Regions from separate parts of the Thalassotalea agariperforans genome, predicted to be linked through region 3. Evidence: predicted binding sites of a transcription regulator. Region 3 holds the regulator's gene; each other region holds the start of a gene.

Region 1 (6,946 bases), on a different contig from region 3:
TTATCCGTTATTTGAACGTATACATTATTTATTAGTGGCTGGTTTTGATGTTTATGGCAATGTTGGTCATCAGTTAACTACACGTTTATATATGGACTTTTTACGGTTAGAGGGCGAAAAAAACTTTTTAGCTTTATTGCCTTTAGCACAGCGGAAAAAAATTCACGATTATTGGTACCGTAAAGCCTCACCAAATTTGGTAGAATTATTGAAAAAAAATAATAATAATTTTGTGCAGCCTAGTGGTATTCAATATCAAACCGATGATCCGCAGGCTGAGTTATACAGCATACTTAAAAAACATTTAAAGTATGTTAATAAACCTGTTTATCAAGTTGAGTCAGAGTCGCCATTATTAGCGTTGAATTCTTTACCAAGCCAAGCGGTAAACTTGTTACCACAAGTGTCATTTATCTTGGTAAAACAACAAGAGGGCTATCAAGCTTATACTTTATTACATAATAACGCTCACTATAATATTTCAAGTTTATTAAACGAAGCCGAGCAACGAGAATATTCTCAAGACAAGGCTTTAATCGTGAAAGGTTTTATTGGTGATTATCCTGCGGCTATTTGGCATATAACGGATCAGCAGCAAGCCGACTTTGTTACGGCATTAGCGGGCATGACGAATGAGCAGCATTATCGAGATATTAAAACGCGTTTTGCTATTCGTAGAACCCATCCTAACTTTTGGTTTTATAGTGATTTAATTCACCAATTAGCAAAACAAGAGCAAGGCATTGCGTTTGGGTTATTTGATTATAATCGGTTAGAAAATCGTTAGGTCATATTTTATTCATTTTTACTCGTTATGATGCAAAATAGGTTTATTATTTCAAATCGTTAAAAGGAAATTTTTTGTGACAACAGATAAAAAAGTTAGCCATTTAGGACGTTTAGGGCCCGCAACTAAAAACAGTATTGCCGGTTTAATTGCCGCTTATCAAAATGAAATGGCTTTTAAACAAGAAGTGTTTTTATTAATTGTATTAACACCGGTGGCTTTATTAATTAGTGATGGTTTTGTCGAATTTTCACTATTAATGTTAGCGATTTTAGGAATATTAATTGCTGAACTATTAAATTCAGGCATTGAAGCTGTGGTTGACCGTGTTGGCTTAGAACGCCATGAATTAAGCGGTCGCGCGAAAGATTTAGGCTCTGCTGCTGTGTTTGTTGCCATTTGTTATTTTTTAATGGTTTGGGGCTACAAACTGGTTACTTACTTTTTCTTATAATTTATTGAATTATTAATATTATTAAAGCTCTGATAGGTTATATAAAAATTCAATTAGGATAGGTTAATGAATTATTTACCAATGCTTGTCGGGCTCATTTTTAGTTTAGTGAGTACTATCAGTTTAGCGTCTGATGGACTAAACGATTTAAAAAATAAATTAAAACAACTTCAGGCTAAAACGCCAATCATAGCCGAGTTAAGAACTTCGTTTGTTGATCAGCATGACGACGACATCAAGCAAGGCGAAGTTAAAGTTTTATTAAAAGACAATCCCACGGGCTTTAGTTTAACTTATAAGACAGAGCAGCTAACCATGATGGCAACTGAAAAAGCGCAAAAAGCCCAAAACGAAGACAGCCCATCACCCACCTTAGATGCCGCTGCTAAATTAAAAGCTGTTGATTTACATCGTGTGTTATCGGCCAGTGAAGATTTTTTGCAGTTTATTAATCGTGGTGAATTTATTGGTGAAAGCATAACGCAGCTTGATGGTCGGAATGTGCGACTATTAACGTTTGCACTACCAATGGAAGTATTAATTCATAATAAAAGAACACGAAAATACGTTGATGACTTTGAAGCGCGTTACCAAGTTTGGCTTGATAATGACGGCACACCGTTAAAAAGTCATCTCGACTTTCAAGGTAGCGGTAGTGCTTATTTAATATTAAACGTTGAAGCCTTTGGACAAGATACTGAGTTTTATCAGGTGATTAATCAACGTTTAGTGGTAAGTAGTAGCCAATCAAGACATGGCTCAAAATCATTTTTTGGTGACTTTGAGCGAAAGCAGCAAAAAACAGTGCAAATTATTCATCCTTAATTATTTATTCTTAGTAATGCATAGTTGAGTTTGATCACGACTAGCATTTTTATCTTTTCTGATTCCAGTAGGCACTGGCATAGAGTTTAGCTTTATCATAGCGGCAATGTTTATTCAGGTAACTTTTTAACTGCTTGATAATACTAGCCTCAGCAGCGATAAAAATAGCACTATTATTCAAGGTTTCACCGACAGTTTTGAGGGCATTTAAAAAATCATCTGTTAATTTATTTGTGGTTACAAACCATTCAATATTGATACCTTCAGGCTTTATTAGAGGTTGAATATCTTGCTTATCAGGTACTTGAATATAAGCGGTGCCAACAGCACTTTCAGGTAACATTTCTAATGTTGCGGCGATGGCAGGTAATGCTGTTATATCACCCAAAAATAAGTGATGTTCAGCGAATAAATCGGTATGTTTTATATCGCCAGGGCCGGCAATACCAAGATAATCACCCGCTTTTGCTTGCAACGCCCAATTACTTGCTAAACCTTGATGATCATTTACAGCAAAGTCGAGAGTTAGAGTACGCTGTTGCTGATCGAATGATCGCACAGTATAGGAACGCATAAACTTTTTGAATCCTAAATATATACCAAGTTTAGGCTTATTATTGGCTGAATTAGGATTAGGAAAAATGACTTTAACATGCGCACTTTTTTTATTGTTTGGAAAATCAGAAAGAGACTCGCCAGTTAAGACAATTCGTTTCATATGTGGAGAAAGCTCTGTCACGGATAATACTTGCGTCATACGCATTTTAGGACCCATATTTTTACCTCCAAATGGTGTTGGTTAATGTAGTTTTTAATATTTTGTTAAAGGCTAAGTTTTAAGTTTGGCTTGAACATGAGCGCTTTATAAAATATAGTTGACAATATCTACTATATTTGCATTAGTAGACTTTGTCAACTAATTCATCATCAATTGGAGAATATAATGGAATTAAGCGAAGCGCTGTTTAGTTTAGTGCATGCAGTGCGTAATCATATGAAAGAAGAAATTAAGCTATTAGCATTAGGGTTATCGCCTATGCATTTAAAATCGCTAAAAGTCATTGCTAGAATTGATGATTGTACAGGTCAAAAACTTGCTGATTTTATGGGACGAGATAAAGCTCAAATTAATCGTTTAATTAAAGAGTTAGTGAAGCAAGAGTTGATTATTAAAGTTGATAATGAACAAGATAAGCGTAGTCAAATTTTGGTATTGTCAGTTAAAGGTAGTGAAAACTTAACCCTTTTTAAAAGGGCAGAAAAAAAAGTATTTTCTCAATTAATAACGGATATACCAGCAGATCAAATTGACAGTTTCATACAAATTGCGCGTAAGCTCGAGCATAATTTGCAATAACCTATGGCTGTTTAATAAAAATAATTATTTTAGTATTTATCAACAAAAATTATTGCTTAGTTTTAGTAAGTTGTTGCAAAATGCGCCACCTTTTATCTACTTGATTAACTAATGCACGTTTTTGAACAATCTTTTGTTGGTGAAATTAATTACCTTAAAGTAGCTAACGACCTTAAAGCTAAAGGTTACAGCGTAATTCATCACGCGTTTGCTGCCGATATAGAAGACGCTTTATTACATTATGTGTTGCAGCTTGATACGGAACAGTTTCAAGAAGCAGCGATTGGTCGTTCAGAGCAACAAACAATTAACCAATTTGTCCGTAGTGACGAAATTCGCTGGATTGATCATCAGCAACCTATTGAGTCTTTATGGTTAAGCCAAATGGAAAAAGTTCGTGTTGAACTAAATCGTTTGTTGTTTTTAGGCTTGTTCAGTTATGAAAGCCATTTTGCTTGTTATCAGCCGGGTGCTTTTTATAAAAAGCATGTTGACGCTTTTAAAGGGCAGGCAAACCGTTTGTTATCAACAGTGTATTATTTAAACCCTAATTGGCAGCCAGAAGAAGGTGGTGAATTGGTGATGTATGATCCTGAACAGCCAGAGCACAAACTCTTTGATGTATCACCAACACTTGGTACTTTGGTGATTTTTCTTAGTGAAGAATTTCCTCATGAAGTGTTACCGGCTTTAAGGAAGCGCCATAGTATTGCTGGTTGGTTTCGCATTAATAATTCAATTGGCGATCAAATTGACCCACCAAGATAATTTTTATCAGCATAGTGTAAAAATTTGATATAGATCATCGTTCAGTTATAGAGTTTTAACTCTAGTTTAATTGTTTGAGCTATATCAAGTTTTGTTATTCAGCGCTGTTTACACTGACCTTAATTAATTTTAAGGACATAGCTCATGAAAAAATCGTTACTTTGTTTAGCATTATTAGCCTCTTTTTCTACTTTTTCGGCTAATTATCAAGCCGGCGACTTTGTTATTCGCGGCGGTTTAACTCAGGTTAAGCCTGATTCAAATCAAGCGGGTATTTCTTTAGATGGAGCAGCATTACCCCTGACTTTATCGCCAGAAGATAATACCCAGTTAGGGTTAAATTTTGTTTATTTTTATGATCAAAACTGGGCGCTTGAAGTGTTAGCGGCAACACCGTTTGATCATGATATTTATTTACAAGACCCAACGGGGGCAACAAACAGTATTTATAATATTGATTTAAACGACGCCAAGCTTGCCAATGTTAAGCAACTGCCACCGACTATTAGTGCCTTATACTATTTCGATACAGCTTCTGTATTTAAGCCTTATCTTGGGCTTGGTATTAACTACACGGTATTTTTTGAAGAAAAGTTTACAGCAACGCCGAAAGCGGCTGGTTTTAGTGATTTATCACTAGACAGTTCGTTTGGCTATTCAGTACAGCTAGGGGCTGATTATTTATTAGATGATCAGTGGAGCTTAAATGTTTCCGCGCGCTATATTGATATTAATACACAAGCAACCTTTAATGTGGAAGATAGTTTAAATGTTGGTGGTTTAGTAGGTAAAGGCAAATCAAATGTTGATATTGATCCTATGGTTTACTCTTTGATGCTAGGTTATAAATTTTAATTACTTAGCGCTAATTTTCAGGCATAAAAAAACCGCATTCAGAGTGTCATGAATGCGGTTTTTATCTTCTGTTTGCTATTTTGTTGCTGCGTCTTCAGCTATTTTTTGCGCTAACATACTTAATTCAGCGGCTTTAAACGTATGGGCTTGGCTCATTGCATGTTCGGTGCGATTAATAACATCTAAAATTAATTGTCCAAAATACGGAAAAGATGATTGTCCTAAACAATCAATTTCTCGTTCCTTTTCGCCATTGGTAATGAATATTTTTGATGCTGGTGCTTGGCGTGCAACATCGTTGTACTTACGGCATTCGATATTGCCTTCTGTACCAATAATAATGGTACGGCCATCGCCCCAAGTTGCTTGACCTTCAGGGGTAAACCAGTCAACACGGGTATAAAATGAAGCGCCATTATCTCCGGTTAGCGATACTTCACCAAAGTCTTCTAACCCAGGCTTGTCGGCGTTGTTAAAGTTTTCAATGCGGGCAAAGTTAATGGTGGCATCGGTTGCTCCAGTGTAAGTTAAAAACTGCTCTACTTGGTGTGACCCTATATCGGTTAAAATACCGCCGTAACATGTTTTATCAAAAAACCAATCTGGACGAGTCGCTTTTGCTAATCGATGAGGCGCTAAATTGATCACTTGTAGTACACGGCCAATGGCACCTTGTTTAATAAGCTCACCTGCTTCAAAAGCTGCTTCATTATGTAAACGCTCGGCATAATAAACCGCATAGATGCGACCCGTTTCAGCAACCACTTTTTTCACTTCAGCTAATTGTTCAAGCGTAGTAAAAGGCGATTTGTCGGTAAAATAATCTTTACCCGCGTGCATTACTTGAATGCCAATGCCTGCACGTAAATGAGGTATAGCGGCACTTGCCACTAATTGGGTATCAGAGTCGTTAAGAATTTGCTCAAAACTAGTGGCTACCGTTGCTTGTGGATATTTTTCACAAAAAGCAGCTAAGCGTTTTTCGTCAGTATCATAAACATATTTTAAAGTAGCGCCCGCTTGTAATAAGCCGTTAGTTTGGCCGTTAATATGACCGTGATCTAAAAAGGCCACTGAAAAGAAAAATTCGTTTGGTGCAACCACTTTAACTGATTGCCCAACAGGTGCGTAATTAGCACCATCTTTCATGTTTGGTTTTTTAGTTGGTTCAGACATGACAATTAACCCATTTTAACCATAGTAGAATAAATAACGCTGCTGAGTACGGTGATAATACAAAGCGCCATTGCAATATTAATAAAGAAACGTTTTTTGCCGGTAGGCATGGCATCACCTAAATAATCTTTTTTATTGTTGAGTACAGCCCAGCCAATGTATGCAATTGGCAATAAGAAACCACAAATAGCAGAGGTTGGTAAAACCACATAAGCGCCCATGGTTTGCCAAACAAAAACACCTAAAATGGCCGGCGTTGGGGCTAAAAGTGCAAGTTTGTATTTTAGGCTGTTTTCAGACCAACCAAACATAGCAGCAGCGGCAGAGCCACAACACAGCATATGCATTACTAATGAACCAACTGCCATACCTAAAATACCAAAGGCGAAAATTAAGCGGCTAGTGACTTCATCTAAGCCTGCAGACATAAACATAGTACCTGCTTGTGTTGGGCTTAATTTACCTTGTATATCCATATCGCTACCAAAAAAGGCGCCAGCAGCAGCAATAGAAATTAAGCTAGTTACTAAAATATAAGGAATAACTAAACCTAAGCCGATATCGTAACGTGATAACTCAGCATGATCAGGTGTCCATTTTTTATGTAGCAGGGTGTAACCATATATAAAGGTCATGTTGATACCAACGGCACTACCTAAAGCAGCCATAACTACGGTAACCCCTTGGGCTGTGTCAGGAAATGATTGTGGAATATAACCGGAAG
Region 2 (6,946 bases), on a different contig from region 3:
AGTTAATTGCAAGTTCGCGATCATCTTGATAATTCACACCATAAATTTTTACCCGACCTTCTTTCGCAAGTTTGATAAAAAATGGGTGCTCGTAACGACACGTTGGACACCAAGTACCCCAAACATTAAATAATAAAATTCCCTCAGCTAGATCGGCTTCGGTCACTAAATGCGTTTCACTATGCACTTCGCTTAAATTAAAGCTTGGTAATTTTTTACCCACCAATGCCGATGGCATCGCTTGTGGGTTTAAAAACAAACCTCGATATAACACCACCGCTAAAACAACAAACAAAACAAGCGGGATAAAACGAATGATTTTATTCATCACAACTACCTAAAATTTTCTATTTAATTAAACTTTAACAGCGGATGTTTCACTGCTAGTTGATGAACTTTTTACGGCTTTTCTACGACGGTAACGTTTATCTAAAATCGCTAAAAAGCCACCAAAGCCCATGAAAATTGCGCCTAACCAAACCCAACGGATAAAAGGTTTATAATGAACCCTTACCGCCCAAGCACCGTCGTTAAGTGGATCGCCCAAGGCAACATAAATATCACGTAAAAAGCCCGCATCAATACCGGCTTCTGTCATGCCCATGGTTTGCACTAAATAAGTACGACGCTCTGGTGTTAACAGGGCAATAAAATCACCTTGTTCTGACACTTCAATTTGACCTTGCTCTGCACTGTAATTAGGCCCTTGAACATTTTTAATACCATTAAATTGAATGTCGTAGCCTTCAACGTTAATTGACTCACCCACCGCCATTCTGACATTAATTTCTTGCTCATAAGACGACACTAACGTAACACCAACAATAGTAATTGCGATACCAAAGTGTGCAAATGTCATACCTAAATGGCTAATACCAACACGAGAAAAGTTAAAGGCTTGGCTTTGATTGTTAGTGGCTAAATTGTGGACATCTTTTAGCACCACTAACGCAACCCAAGTAGCTAAGATCATGCCCATCGACACTAATAAATCAAACTCACCACCATAAGCTAATGGAAATAACAAACCAAAAATCACACTAGCAATAGACACTTTACTCAGTTGCTTGCGTAATTCACCTTGCTTGGCTTTTTTCCAACGAATTAATGGTCCAATCCCCATCACTACAAACAAAATGCTCATAATTGGCACAAAAACAGCATTAAAATAAGGCGGTCCCACAGACATTTTACCTAGCCCTAAGGCGTCAACAAATAGTGGGTAGAGTGTGCCCAGTAAAACACTCACTGCAGCAACCACTAAAATAATATTACAAACTAATAATGCCGCTTCACGTGAATACAGAGAAAAACGGCTAAAACTGGCTACGCTTCTTGCTCTAAAAGCAAATAAGGTTAACGAGCCGCCAACAGCAATGCCCAATAATAACAAGATGAAAACACCTCGCGATGGATCAGCCGCAAACGAATGCACAGAGGTAATCACCCCAGAGCGTACTAAAAAGGTACCTAATAAACTCAAACTAAAAGCAAATATCGCTAATAATACGGTCCAATTTCTAAATGTGCCGCGTTTTTCAGTTACCGCTAAAGAATGAATTAATGCTGTGCCTACAAGCCATGGCATAAATGAAGCGTTTTCAACGGGATCCCAGAACCACCAACCGCCCCAGCCAAGTTCGTAATATGCCCACCAACTACCAAGCGCAATCCCTAAAGTTAAGAATATCCATGCCGCTACTGTCCAAGGACGTGACCACCTAGCCCAAGCCGCATCTAACTTGCCACACATTAAGGCAGCAACAGCAAATGCAAACGCCACAGAAAAACCAACATAGCCCATGTACAACATAGGTGGGTGAATAATTAAGCCAATATCTTGTAACAGTGGATTTAAGTCGCGCCCTTCAGCTGGCACCATAGGCCACAAACGTTCAAAAGGGTTAGAGGTTAATAAGGTAAATAGCATAAAACCTAGCGCTACCATGCCCATAATTGCCAGTACTCGGGCAACAAATTCTTGTTCAATTCCCTTACTAAATTTAGCGACAGCAAAAGTCCATGCGGTTAACGAAAACACCCAGAGCAATAATGAACCTTCGTGTCCGCCCCAAACGGCGCTAATTTTAAAATAATAAGGTAATAAGCTATTTGAATGGCCGGCAATATATTTAACGGAAAAGTCATCTTCAACAAAGCTATAAGCTAAAATCACTAAACTCATTGCCGTAAAAGCAAACATACCAAACGTGAGTGGTTTAGCATAAGCGGTTAATTTGGAATTTTGGCTATAAACACCAATCAGCGGAATAATACTTAAGCAAACAGCAAAAGCTGTGGCAACAATAAGCGCAAAGTGCCCTAACTCAGGGATCATGAAGTTCTCCGAAAACGTATGTAAAGATGTTGAGTAGCCGCGATACGCTTAACCACAAAACTGACTAAGAAAATGAGCTATTATCTTACTAATAACAGCGTATTTACCGTTTCATTTCCCTAGTTTTATTGCGCATGATTCTATCACTAAGTTGTCATATTAATCATTAACTGAATCAGGGTTTTTAAACGTTATTAATAAGAAAGTTGATTTAAAATAAGCAAATAACAGCAAGGTTAATATTCATGTGAAGGCGCAAAACCTTTATAGTATTATGTTTATCTGTATCAATAAAATCATAAAAAATTTTTGCTAGCCTTTGCTTAACCTAGTTAACGCGCTCAAATTTATTGTAACAAACCGTTATAATTTGCCTTAACAGGCAGCTTTGTTAACGATTTTATTGTATTTTTTGCTATAGTCTGCCGACTGAAATTTTTAGAAGTGATCATTTTTTGTTAAAGCCGAGTAATGCCTTATTAAGTGCTGATAAATTAACCTGTATTCGAGAGGAGCGGATCTTATTTGATGAGCTCTCTTTCGACATCTGTGCTGGTGATATCGTGCAAATTGAAGGTCAAAATGGTGCCGGAAAAACCAGTTTATTAAGAATACTGGCCGGGCTTTCTGCCCCTTATTCTGGCCAAGTATTATTAAACCAAGCGCCGCAACCAAAAAATATCAGAGCATGTCGAGAAGAGTTTCACCAACAGCTCACTTATATTGGCCATAATCCTGGCATCAAAGGTGAAATGAGCGCACAAGAAAACCTTGAGTTTTATTTATCGTTACACGGCTTAGATAGTCAAAAAACCGAAAGCACCTTAGATAAAGTGAACCTAACGGCTTTTGAAGATAGTTTAGCTTCACACTTAAGTGCTGGTCAGCACCGCCGCATTGCGCTTGCCCGTTTATGGCAAAGTAAAACGCCAATTTGGATTTTAGATGAGCCCTTTACCGCCATTGATAAACAAGGGGTAAAAAACCTTGAATCACTTTTTGTTGAACATGCTCAACGTGGTGGTTGTGTAATTTTAACCAGCCATCAAGATTTAACAATTAGCGCAGCTAATTTTAGAAAAATTCAACTCGCATATAGGTTTTATTAATATGTCCAAAACCATGCCTAACCTTACTGAGCTGAATTCATCAAACTTGCCTTATCGCAAAGCCTTTATGCTGTTTTTAAAGCGCGATTTAATGATCGCTATTCGCCATAAAGACGACATGCTTAATCCGTTATTATTTTTTGTTATTGTGGTAACTTTATTTCCGCTTGGTATCGGGCCAGAAGCAAATACCTTATCTCGAATTGCTCCCGGAATAATTTGGGTTGCGGCGTTATTATCGTCATTATTATCGCTTGATCGTTTGTTTAAAAGTGATCACAACGACGGTTCTTTAGAGCAAATGTTGTTAAGTCCACAGCCCGTGTTTATTTTGGTATTAGCCAAAATTATTGCCCACTGGCTGATCACCGGCTTACCCCTAATTATTATCGCTCCTTTACTCGCGGTTTTATTACATTTACATGAAGCCAGTTATTTTGCCTTGTTTGTAACGTTATTAATTGGCACACCAATATTGAGCTTTATCGGTGCGATAGGTGCCGCATTAACCGTCGGCATAAAAAAAGGCGGCGTATTATTAAGTTTGATTATTTTACCGCTATATATTCCAGTATTGATTTTTGCCACTAGCGCTATCGACACCGCCGCAATGTACTTACCCTATGGTGGGCAACTTGCTATAATTGCGGCGATTTTTGTTCTGGCGCTAACCTTAGCCCCTTTTGCTGTAAGTTCAGCCTTGAAAGTGAGTACCAACTAAAATGTGGAAATGGTTACATCCTTACGCTAATCCTGAAGTGTCATATAACTTCGCCAAAACCTTAAAACCTTGGTGTTTCGGCCTAGCTGCTATTTGTTTAGCTATTGGCATTGTTTGGGGATTATTATTTGCCCCTGCTGATTACCAACAAGGTAATAGTTTTAGAATATTTTATTTGCATGTGCCTAGCGCTATTTTATCGCAAGGAATTTATTGGGGTATGGCGATAGCCGCTTTAACCAGTTTAGTATGGCAAGTGCGTTTAGCTGATGCTTCATCAGCCGCATTAGCACCTATTGGTGCTGTCTTTACTGCTATTGCACTAGTAACAGGCGCTGCTTGGGGCCGACCAACGTGGGGCACATGGTGGATATGGGATGCTCGTTTAACCTCAGAATTAATTTTATTATTTTTATATTTAGGAGTAATGGCATTACACAATGCCTTTGATGATAAAACCCAAGCAGGCAAAGCCGCAGGCATTTTAGCGCTTGTAGGCGTTATTAACTTACCCATCATCAAATACTCTGTTGAGTGGTGGAATACTTTGCATCAAGGTTCTACCGTCTCACAAATGGGTAAACCATCGATCACACCAGATATGTACTGGCCATTTATCATTTGCTTTTTTGGTTTCACTTTTTTAGTTGCCGCCATTACTTGTGTTCGTTTTCAAAATGAGGTGTTAGCACGCAATAGCATGCGGCCTTGGGTTATCAACTTAGTATCAAAGGGGCTTAAATAATGCAATTTAACTCTTTTAGTGACTTTATCGCCATGGGTGGCCATGGCCTATATGTGTGGATTTCTTACGGTTTTAGCTTACTCAGTTTATTATTATTAGTGTTTTTTTCATTACGCAGTAATAAGTTAGTACGTGACAACATCCGCAAGAAATTAAAACGTGAAGAAAAACTCAAGCAAGCACATCAGAAACAGCAAGATCTTGAAAATAACCCGCTAGAGACTGAATTATGAACCCTAGACGAAAAAAACGCTTAACCATTGTCATTAGTATTTTAGCTGGCTTAGGCCTAGTTATTGGCTTGTTGCTATATGCACTGAGTCAAAATATTGATGTGTTTTTTAAACCTACTGAAATCTATCAAGGCAAAGACGATAGCGGCATTAAGCCATTAATTGGCCAGCGTATTCGTATTGGTGGCTTAGTGGTACCAGGCAGTGTTCACCGTGATGAAGACAGTTTAAAAGTGAATTTTAAATTAGCAGACATGAGAATGCCGATTGAGTTTCATGACGATGATATAACCGTGACAGTTAAATATGACGGCATTTTGCCGGATCTATTTCGTGAAGGCCAAGGCATAGTGGCAAACGGTGTACTGCAAGAAGGTGGTTTTATTGAAGCGAGTGAAGTATTAGCCAAACATGATGAAAACTATATGCCAAAAGAATTGGCCGATGCCGCGAAACAAAAGCATGAAAGCGCTGGTTATTAATCAAAGCTAATAACTTTATTACTTTCTTATCATCACCCGAAACAGCTAAACAGTGATGATAAGAAAGACACTCTTGATAAATTACGCCCGATAACCCCGTAAAAAAAACTGCACACTATTTTCTAAATACTCAGCTACTTCTTGGCTAGATAATGTTTCCGCTAAATTCAATTCTAAACGACACCAAGCTTCACCTTTAATCATACTAACAAACTGGACTGCCGCATGATTAGGGTTGGCAATTTGGTACTCAGCTAAGTCGGAAATTCTCACCATTAACTTGGTCATTTCCCCAATAAGTTTTTCAGGCCCCGCTTGATAAAACAACGCCGATAACTGCGGATAGGTTTTAGACTCAAAGGCACAAATACGATGTACCGCTAAAGCTTCTTTGGAAGAAATTAAAGCGAAAAATCGCTGTGCTATCGTAAGTAAGGTTTCATAAGGATTAGTTAAGTCAACCTCAGATAAAACATCAAATTGATTTTCATGGCACTTTTGAGTAATAGCGGCAGAAAACAACTCTTCTTTATTACCAAAATGGCTATAAACGGTTTGTTTAGAAACATCAGAAATTTTAGCAATTAAATCCATGCTGGTAGCAGCGTAGCCTTGCTCAGTAAAAAGCTGCGTAGCCGCATCAAGAATTTGTTTACGCTTAGTTTCATTTTTTGTTCGCGTTCTGGTCATACTTGGACTTCACTATTACTTAGATTATTTTGTTGGTAGTAACATGGATATAAAGTCATCACAACCAGCAAAGCTACTCATTCTAACAAAATAAACTGGACAGTCTAGTTTGACTAAAATAGACTGCTAAGTCTAGTTAATATTTAGGCAATAATATTTATGACTTTTATTTTTACCAAGCAGCCAACTTCGCTTTTTTTTCTCTCACTTCTGGCTGTCGCAACATTCACTTTATCGGCTTGCTCTAAACAAGCCGAGGCTGAAAAAGTCAGCTATCACCATGCGGCCGAAATTATCACGATAACACCGGTAGAAAACTACCAAATTACTCGCCAATACATAGGTGAAATCACCAGCAAACAAAGTACCGGATTAAGTTTTGAGTTTGGTGGGAAGGTTGAAAGCTTACATGTAGACAATGGTGATCAGGTGAAGCAAGGCCAAAGCTTAGCAACACTAAACACTAATTTATTAGAACTTAAAAAAGCCGAAATTGAAGCTGAAATTAACCAAACACAAGCGCAACTCAACTTAAACCAAGCCAACCTTAAGCGCTTAAATGCTCTTGATAAAAAAGGCTTTGCTTCTGAGCAAAGTTTAGATGAATTAAACACCGAAAAAACGGTGT
Region 3 (6,946 bases):
CACAAACCATTGTTGATAATCAATTAACCGATTATTATAAATTTAGAACCGAACCGGCGCAAAAATCTGCATCGTTAATTCCTGAGCAACTTAACCAACATAGTTTATTAGATGACGATGAATTACAAAGTGAATTTACCCACAGTGATGGTGAATTTAAAGAAACCATTTTAACGATTGATGGTATTAGCTGCGCAGCTTGTGCCTGGTTAATTGAACAACAGATCACCCCTAACCCTGCGATCATCTCAATTGAGGTCAATGCGACTAGCCAACGAGCAACGGTAAAATGGTTAAAAGATAAAATTCAATTAAGTGAAATTGTTAACGCCATTGAAAAAATTGGTTATCAAGCACTACCTTTTAAAGCAAATGAAGCCGAGCAAATAAATCAAACTCAGAGCAAAAACTTCATCAAACGCCTTGGTATTTCGGGCATTTTAATGATGCAAGTGATGATGATAGCAATAGGTTTATATTTTGGTGCTTTTTCAGGCATGGACGAACATCATTTAGTGTACCTACGTGGTATTAGCATGTTGCTGGCAACCCCGATCATTCTTTATGGAGCTTTTCCTTTTTATGTCGGTGCATATAAAGCACTAAAAGCAAAACGCTTGTCTATGGATGTACCCGTTTCTATCGCCATTATCTTAGCGTTTAGTGCCAGCTGTTGGGCAACGATCAGCCAACAAGGTGAAGTGTATTTTGAATCGGTTGCCATGTTTACGTTTTTATTGCTAATAGGTAAATTTCTTGAATTTAGAGCTCGCTCTCGAGCCGCACAAGTATCGGCAAATTTATTAAAGCTCATGCCAATGGTGGCAACGCTTTGGCAAGAAGGCAAAGAAACAATTATTGCGGCCAAAAAGTTACAAACTAAAGATCAAGTTATTATCAAGCCCGGCGAAACTATTCCCGCCGATGGTTTTATCATTCAAGGTAAAAGCCAACTGAATGAAGCGATGTTAACCGGAGAACAATTACCAATTACAAAATCACTTGGTGATAAAGTATTTGCCGGTACCATCAATGGCGATAGCAACTTGCTGATAGAGGTTAATAAAAGTATCCGTGATAGTTTTTTAAGTCAGCTTATCCGGTTAAGTGAGAAGTCTCAAAACTATAAACCTCAATTAGCGGTATTATCAGATAAAATAGCTCAATATTTTGTGGCGCTCATTCTATTATGTGCCAGTGGCTCTGCAATTTATTGGCTTAATCATCAACCTGAAGAAGCATTTTGGATCACCTTATCTATTTTAGTGGCAACCTGCCCTTGTGCTCTGTCATTAGCCACACCTACAGCACTAACTTGTGCAACCACTCGGCTTAATAAAGCGGGCATCATGATAAAATCTGGCCATGTTTTAGAAACCTTGCCACAAATAACCGCTATTGCTTTTGATAAAACCGGTACCTTAACAACAGGTCAGTTTAGTATCGAACAAGTTACCATATTAACCAAAGATATTAATGAAGCAGAAGTATTAACCATTGCTGCTGCGTTAGAATCAGCTTCTGAGCATCCAATAGCCAAAGCTTTTTCGGTTTATCGTGATCACAATATTCAATGCAAAAATCTTACCGTACATTCAGGTAAAGGTGTATCCGGCAATATTAATCAAGACAGTTATGTCATCGGTAAAGTCAGCTGGTTATTAAGTGATGAAAACCTAAGTCGCCATCATGAAGCGCAGTGTGTGTTAATGAAAAACGAGCAAGCAATCGCGGTATTTTATTTACAAGATAAGTTACGTGAAGATGCCAATGCAGTATTAACCACTTTAAAAACTATGAAACAAAGTTTATACATGGTTTCTGGTGACAGCGAACATGCATGCCAAAAATTAGCGCAATCATTACCTATGACAGCTATCCATGCCGGATTATCAGCAAAACAAAAAATGGCGCTGATCCAAAAGATTAATCAACCTATTGCTATGGTTGGCGATGGTGTTAACGATACGCCAGTATTTAGCGCGGCACATATATCATTTGCAATGGGCAATGGTACTGATATTGCTAAAAATGGCGCTGATGTTATTTTATTGAATAACCAGTTAACCTCACTACTCACTTGTTTAAAAGTGGGTGATAAAACAAAACGCATTATCATTCAAAATTATTGCTGGGCTTTTTCATACAATGCCATTGTTTTACCGCTTGCGATGATGGGCTACATTACTCCGTATTTAGCCGTTATTGGTATGTCAGCCAGTTCAATTTTAGTTGTCACAAATTCTTTAAGGCTATTGAAAAAATGACCATCATTTATGTTTTGATCCCTATCGCGATAATTCTTACTATTATTGGTATTTATTTATTTTTTTGGGCGGTTAAAACCGAACAATTTACCGATCTCGAAAAACAAGGTATGAGTATTTTATATGATGATGAAAAAACAGCAGAGCAGCAAAACCCAAAAACCGTAAACAGCTCCGATAGAAAACCACAGCCAACAGATGCACCTTCTGCAACAACAAAATCAATGGCTAAAAATAACAAAATAAGTGACGCTGTAGATCACAATGTCGATTGATTTACTCTCTGCTTTTATCATTGGTTTATTCGGTAGTGGTCACTGCTTAGGTATGTGTGGTGGCATAACCACCATGTTAACCAGTGCTATCGAGCAAAAACAGCAAAATAACCGTAAATTTTGGTTAGTAATTTTTTATCACTTTGGCCGTATTTTTTCTTATAGTTTTATCGGTTTTATTGTCGCCTTAAGTAGTTCCATCGCTATTCATAGCGTCGGTTTTCCTCTTTATGTTTTACGCTTCGTGGCTGCGATTTTTTTAATATTATTGGGTTTGTATCTTGGCCAATGGTTTATGGGCTTAAGTTATGTTGAAAAAGCAGGTCGTGGTATTTGGCAAAAACTATCCCCCCTAAGTAAAAAAATTATTCCAGTTAATAACAAACGCAAAGCGCTGGCTTTAGGTATGTTATGGGGCTGGTTACCTTGTGGCTTAGTTTATTCCACCTTAACTTGGTCATTAGCCAGTGGTGATGCAATCACAGGTGCCCTTATCATGTGCTTTTTTGGTTTAGGTACATTACCAGCCCTGATCGCATTATCGTTTGGCATACATTCCTTTAAAAGTTTATTGCTCAACCCGTTATTTAAAAAATTATCGGCTATCTCTTTAATTCTCTTTGGAATTTATCAACTAATAATTCTTTAAACTCAATTGCATCTATTAAAAGCATTGCATAGAATAGCCTTAACATTATTGAGGATATAAATATGCAAACAAATCAATGTCCGGGACGACAACATATCCATTGCCAAAGCTGTAGTTTAAGTGAATTATGTTTACCTTATTCTTTAGATGCACAAGAGCTTGATCAACTTGATTTAATCATAGATCGTAAGCGCCCTGTTCATAAAAATGACAAAATATATAGTGATGGTGAAGCACTACATTCATTGTTTGCTATTCGTACCGGTACCTTTAAAACCTATACAATTAATGCGCAAGGCGAAGAACAAATCACAGGTTTTCATTTACCTGGCGACTTATTAGGATTTGACGCAATTGCCCAATCAGAACATGCAAGTTTTGCACAAGCATTAGAAACCTCAATGGTATGTGAAATTCCATACGACACGCTTGATAACTTATCAGCCACTATGCCTAAGCTGCGTAAACAAATTTTAAAACTAATGAGTGCAGAAATAAAAACCGATCAAGACATGTTATCACTGCTTAATCGTAAAAATGCCGAACAACGACTAGCCACTTTTATTGTCATGCTTAGTACTCGTTATAAAACCCGTAATTTATCCCCAAATGAATTCAGATTAGCAATGACACGTGGTGATATTGGGAACTATTTAGGACTAACAGTAGAAACCATTAGCCGGTTATTAAATCGATTTGATAAACAAGGTTTATTAAATGTTAATGGAAAATTCATAACGATCAATAATTTAGAAGAACTTAAAACACTAGGTGAAGTATAGTTTTTTATTCCTCCCTTAATGACTTAGTGACAACTTATGCATTAAGGGAACTCCTTGTCATTTTCTAAGTATAAACCCCGCCATATCTTCGATATTTTGCCGTTCTTGAACTAAACTTTGTTAAAGCATTGAATTGATTTTCATTGTTTAATATTAACTAGCCTAAACTTGGCAAGTTAGCTAATAGTATTAAATAAATGATTATCATAAGCGCAAGTTAACGACAAATAACGAGGCCAATCATGGAAAAATATCAAAACATTCTAGTCGTTGTTGACCCCAACGATGAAGAACAAAAAGCGTTAAAACGTGCCATTACCTTAGGTAAAAAAACACAAGCCAATATCACCGTATTTTTAACTATTTTTGATTTTTCCTACGAAATGACCACCATGTTGTCGCATGAAGAACGCGAAAATATGCGTGAGTCAGTGATCAAAAGTAGAGAAAATTGGCTAAAAGAATTAATCACGCAACCAGAAGATAATTATTTAGCCGATAACTTAAATATAAAAACCAAAGTTGTTTGGCATAACCGACCTTTTGAAGCCATTATTCAAGAAGTATTAGCACATAACTTTGATCTGGTGGTTAAAGGTACTCATCACCATGACAAATTAAAATCGGTTATTTTTACCCCCACCGATTGGCATATTCTGCGTAAATGCCCTTGTCCTGTATTATTAGTAAAAGATCATCTATGGCCAGAAAATGGTAATATTTTAGCGGCTGTTAATGTAGGTAACGAAGAGGAAGAACATATTTCCCTTAATAAAAAACTTACCGAAGAAGCGGTGCATTTAGCGGAATTAATTAATGCTAATGCTCATTTGGTTAACGCTTACCCTGGTACCCCAGTTAATATTGCCATAGAAATCCCTGAGTTTAATGCTATTGAATATAGTCATAACATGAAAGCACATCATACCGACGCCATGAGAGAACATGCTTTAAGTTTTAACTTTGACCTTGACAACACCCATGTTAGAGAAGGCTTACCCGAAGATGTTATTGAATCCATGGCGCAAGCATTAGATTGTGAATTAGTGATCTTAGGTACAATTGGCAGAACAGGCTTTTCAGCGGCATTAATTGGCAATACTGCCGAACAAGTCATTGATAATTTAAATTGTGATGTATTGGCTTTAAAACCTGATGGTTATATTTCACCACTGGCCGACTGATCAAGCATTGTAAATGGGCGTTTATTTAAGAAACAAAGCCATTATTTAATTGGTCAGTTATAGTAGTTCAGGTATAATTCGCGCGAATTTATTTAGGGTGAAATTATGTCTGACGCAATACAATCATTATCAAAAGCTGAGCAAACACAATTACAAAAACTTGAAAAAAAGTTGCGTGGTCATGTTGGTAAAGCTATCGCTGAATATAACATGATTGAGGACGGCGATCGTATCATGGTGTGCTTGTCTGGCGGCAAAGATAGTTACGCGTTACTTGACATCTTATTGATATTAAAGACTTTAGCACCAATTAATTTTGATATAGTGGCAGTTAACTTAGATCAAAAACAACCTGGTTTTCCTGAGCATATTTTACCCAACTATTTAGCTAGCTTAGGTGTTGAATACCAAATTATTGAAGAAGATACTTACGCTATAGTTAAAGATAAAATCCCTGAAGGAAAAACTACCTGTAGTTTATGCTCGCGTTTACGTCGGGCCATTTTGTACAAAGCGGCGAAAAATTTAGGGGCAACAAAAATTGCCTTAGGACATCACAGGGACGATATGATCGAAACCTTGATGTTAAATATGTTTTATGGCGGCAAAATGAAAGCAATGCCAGCTAAGCTAGTTTCTGATAATGGTGAGCATGTTGTAATTCGTCCACTGGCCTTTTGTAAAGAAGCCGATCTAGCAAAATATGCCAGTTTAAAAAAGTTTCCTATCATTCCTTGTAACCTTTGTGGCTCACAACCGAACTTACAACGCCAAAACATTAAACAAATGTTAAATGATTGGGATAGCTCTCACCCTGGCCGAATAGAGTCAATGTTTACAGCCATGCGCAATATAGTACCTTCACATATGTGTGATACTGAGTTATTTGATTTTAAAGGAATAAATTCTTCATCAGGGGTAATTAATGGCGGCGATATCGCTTTTGACCGAGAAGAGTTTCAAGACAAAAGCCCTGCGAATAATCAACAATTTAAAGATGAATTATTAAATAGCCCATTACAAGTGATCGATCTTAGTTAAGCTTTGTTAACTAAATAAAAAACTAACCGATATTCAATTCGGTTAGTTTTTTAATCAGCGCTTAAGCACCTACTTTAATGTATCTCGCATTATGGCGTAACATATCAATAATATCAGAGACATAGTCAGCGCCACGCTCTGAATAAGGTAACAAGCCTGTCGCTAAAATTTCAGGCTTTAACGGCTGCTGATGCGCTCTTAATTGTGCTCTTATGGTGCGGAAAACATCATAAGCATAATGTGAATTAATATTATATAAATATTTTTCAACCGCGGTATCAATACTTTGAAAAGCGGCTACTTCATGTTTACCATCTTCATCACGTGCATTTGGTACCATGCCACAGCCCTTTTTATAACACCATAAACCAAAAAAGTTCAAACCAATACGCGCAAACCTAGACGTTCCCCAAGCCGATTCATTTGCCGCTTGTACTAGCACTAATTCGGTTGGCACAATATCTATACGTCGTAACAACTTTTGCACTTGCTGTTGTTTATTAAGTTTGCCGGTAATACGGTATTTTTGTACATTTTTTCGTAAAAATGCTTGTTCATCCTTAGTTAAGGTTTGCGCTAAGGTTAACTTTTGCTGAATTGCTAGTACTTGTTTACGGGTAGCCAGTAACTGATTATTAGCTTTAATAATGGCCGGCTTTAGAAAATCAAAAAAAGTCTTTTTCTTTAATTTTGTGTCTCTAATTTTACTAAACTTAGGTAATTTCACCGAATGTAACGGTTTTTCAAC

Evidence for each region. The regulator FNR, encoded in region 3, switches genes on or off when oxygen is low (the NO sensors DNR and NnrR bind a similar motif). The targets are predictions, from matches to a motif close to TTGATCTAGATCAA.
Region 1: ACSLUO_RS14780 (OmpW/AlkL family protein) is a predicted target of FNR. The motif match lies at 4,266-4,279, and genes of this name have one in related genera.
Region 2: ccmA (cytochrome c biogenesis heme-transporting ATPase CcmA) is a predicted target of FNR. The motif match lies at 2,616-2,629, and genes of this name have one in related genera.

Annotation. Positions count from the first base shown of each region.
Region 1 covers NZ_JBQMWH010000013.1:67,121-74,066, forward strand. Annotated here, with positions in the region: gene ACSLUO_RS14750 (fatty acid cis/trans isomerase) at 1-787, shown strand, start outside; gene ACSLUO_RS14755 (diacylglycerol kinase) at 864-1,241, shown strand; gene ACSLUO_RS14760 (hypothetical protein) at 1,308-2,066, shown strand; gene ACSLUO_RS14765 (siderophore-interacting protein) at 2,116-2,841, opposite strand; gene ACSLUO_RS14770 (MarR family winged helix-turn-helix transcriptional regulator) at 3,010-3,423, shown strand; gene ACSLUO_RS14775 (2OG-Fe(II) oxygenase) at 3,535-4,191, shown strand; gene ACSLUO_RS14780 (OmpW/AlkL family protein) at 4,336-5,046, shown strand; gene ACSLUO_RS14785 (Gfo/Idh/MocA family protein) at 5,122-6,222, opposite strand; gene ACSLUO_RS14790 (NRAMP family divalent metal cation transporter) at 6,228-6,946, opposite strand, start outside.
Region 2 covers NZ_JBQMWH010000010.1:27,240-34,185, forward strand. Annotated here, with positions in the region: gene ACSLUO_RS12835 (DsbE family thiol:disulfide interchange protein) at 1-328, opposite strand, end outside; gene ACSLUO_RS12840 (heme lyase CcmF/NrfE family subunit) at 356-2,338, opposite strand; gene ccmA (cytochrome c biogenesis heme-transporting ATPase CcmA) at 2,794-3,447, shown strand; gene ccmB (heme exporter protein CcmB) at 3,449-4,168, shown strand; gene ACSLUO_RS12855 (heme ABC transporter permease) at 4,170-4,913, shown strand; gene ccmD (heme exporter protein CcmD) at 4,913-5,146, shown strand; gene ccmE (cytochrome c maturation protein CcmE) at 5,143-5,628, shown strand; gene ACSLUO_RS12870 (TetR/AcrR family transcriptional regulator) at 5,710-6,318, opposite strand; gene ACSLUO_RS12875 (efflux RND transporter periplasmic adaptor subunit) at 6,478-6,946, shown strand, end outside.
Region 3 covers NZ_JBQMWH010000016.1:22,816-29,761, reverse strand. Annotated here, with positions in the region: gene ACSLUO_RS15645 (heavy metal translocating P-type ATPase) at 1-2,267, shown strand, start outside; gene ccoS (cbb3-type cytochrome oxidase assembly protein CcoS) at 2,264-2,542, shown strand; gene ACSLUO_RS15635 (sulfite exporter TauE/SafE family protein) at 2,532-3,191, shown strand; gene ACSLUO_RS15630 (fumarate/nitrate reduction transcriptional regulator Fnr) at 3,254-3,973, shown strand; gene uspE (universal stress protein UspE) at 4,216-5,157, shown strand; gene ttcA (tRNA 2-thiocytidine(32) synthetase TtcA) at 5,263-6,198, shown strand; gene ACSLUO_RS15615 (glucosaminidase domain-containing protein) at 6,260-6,946, opposite strand, start outside.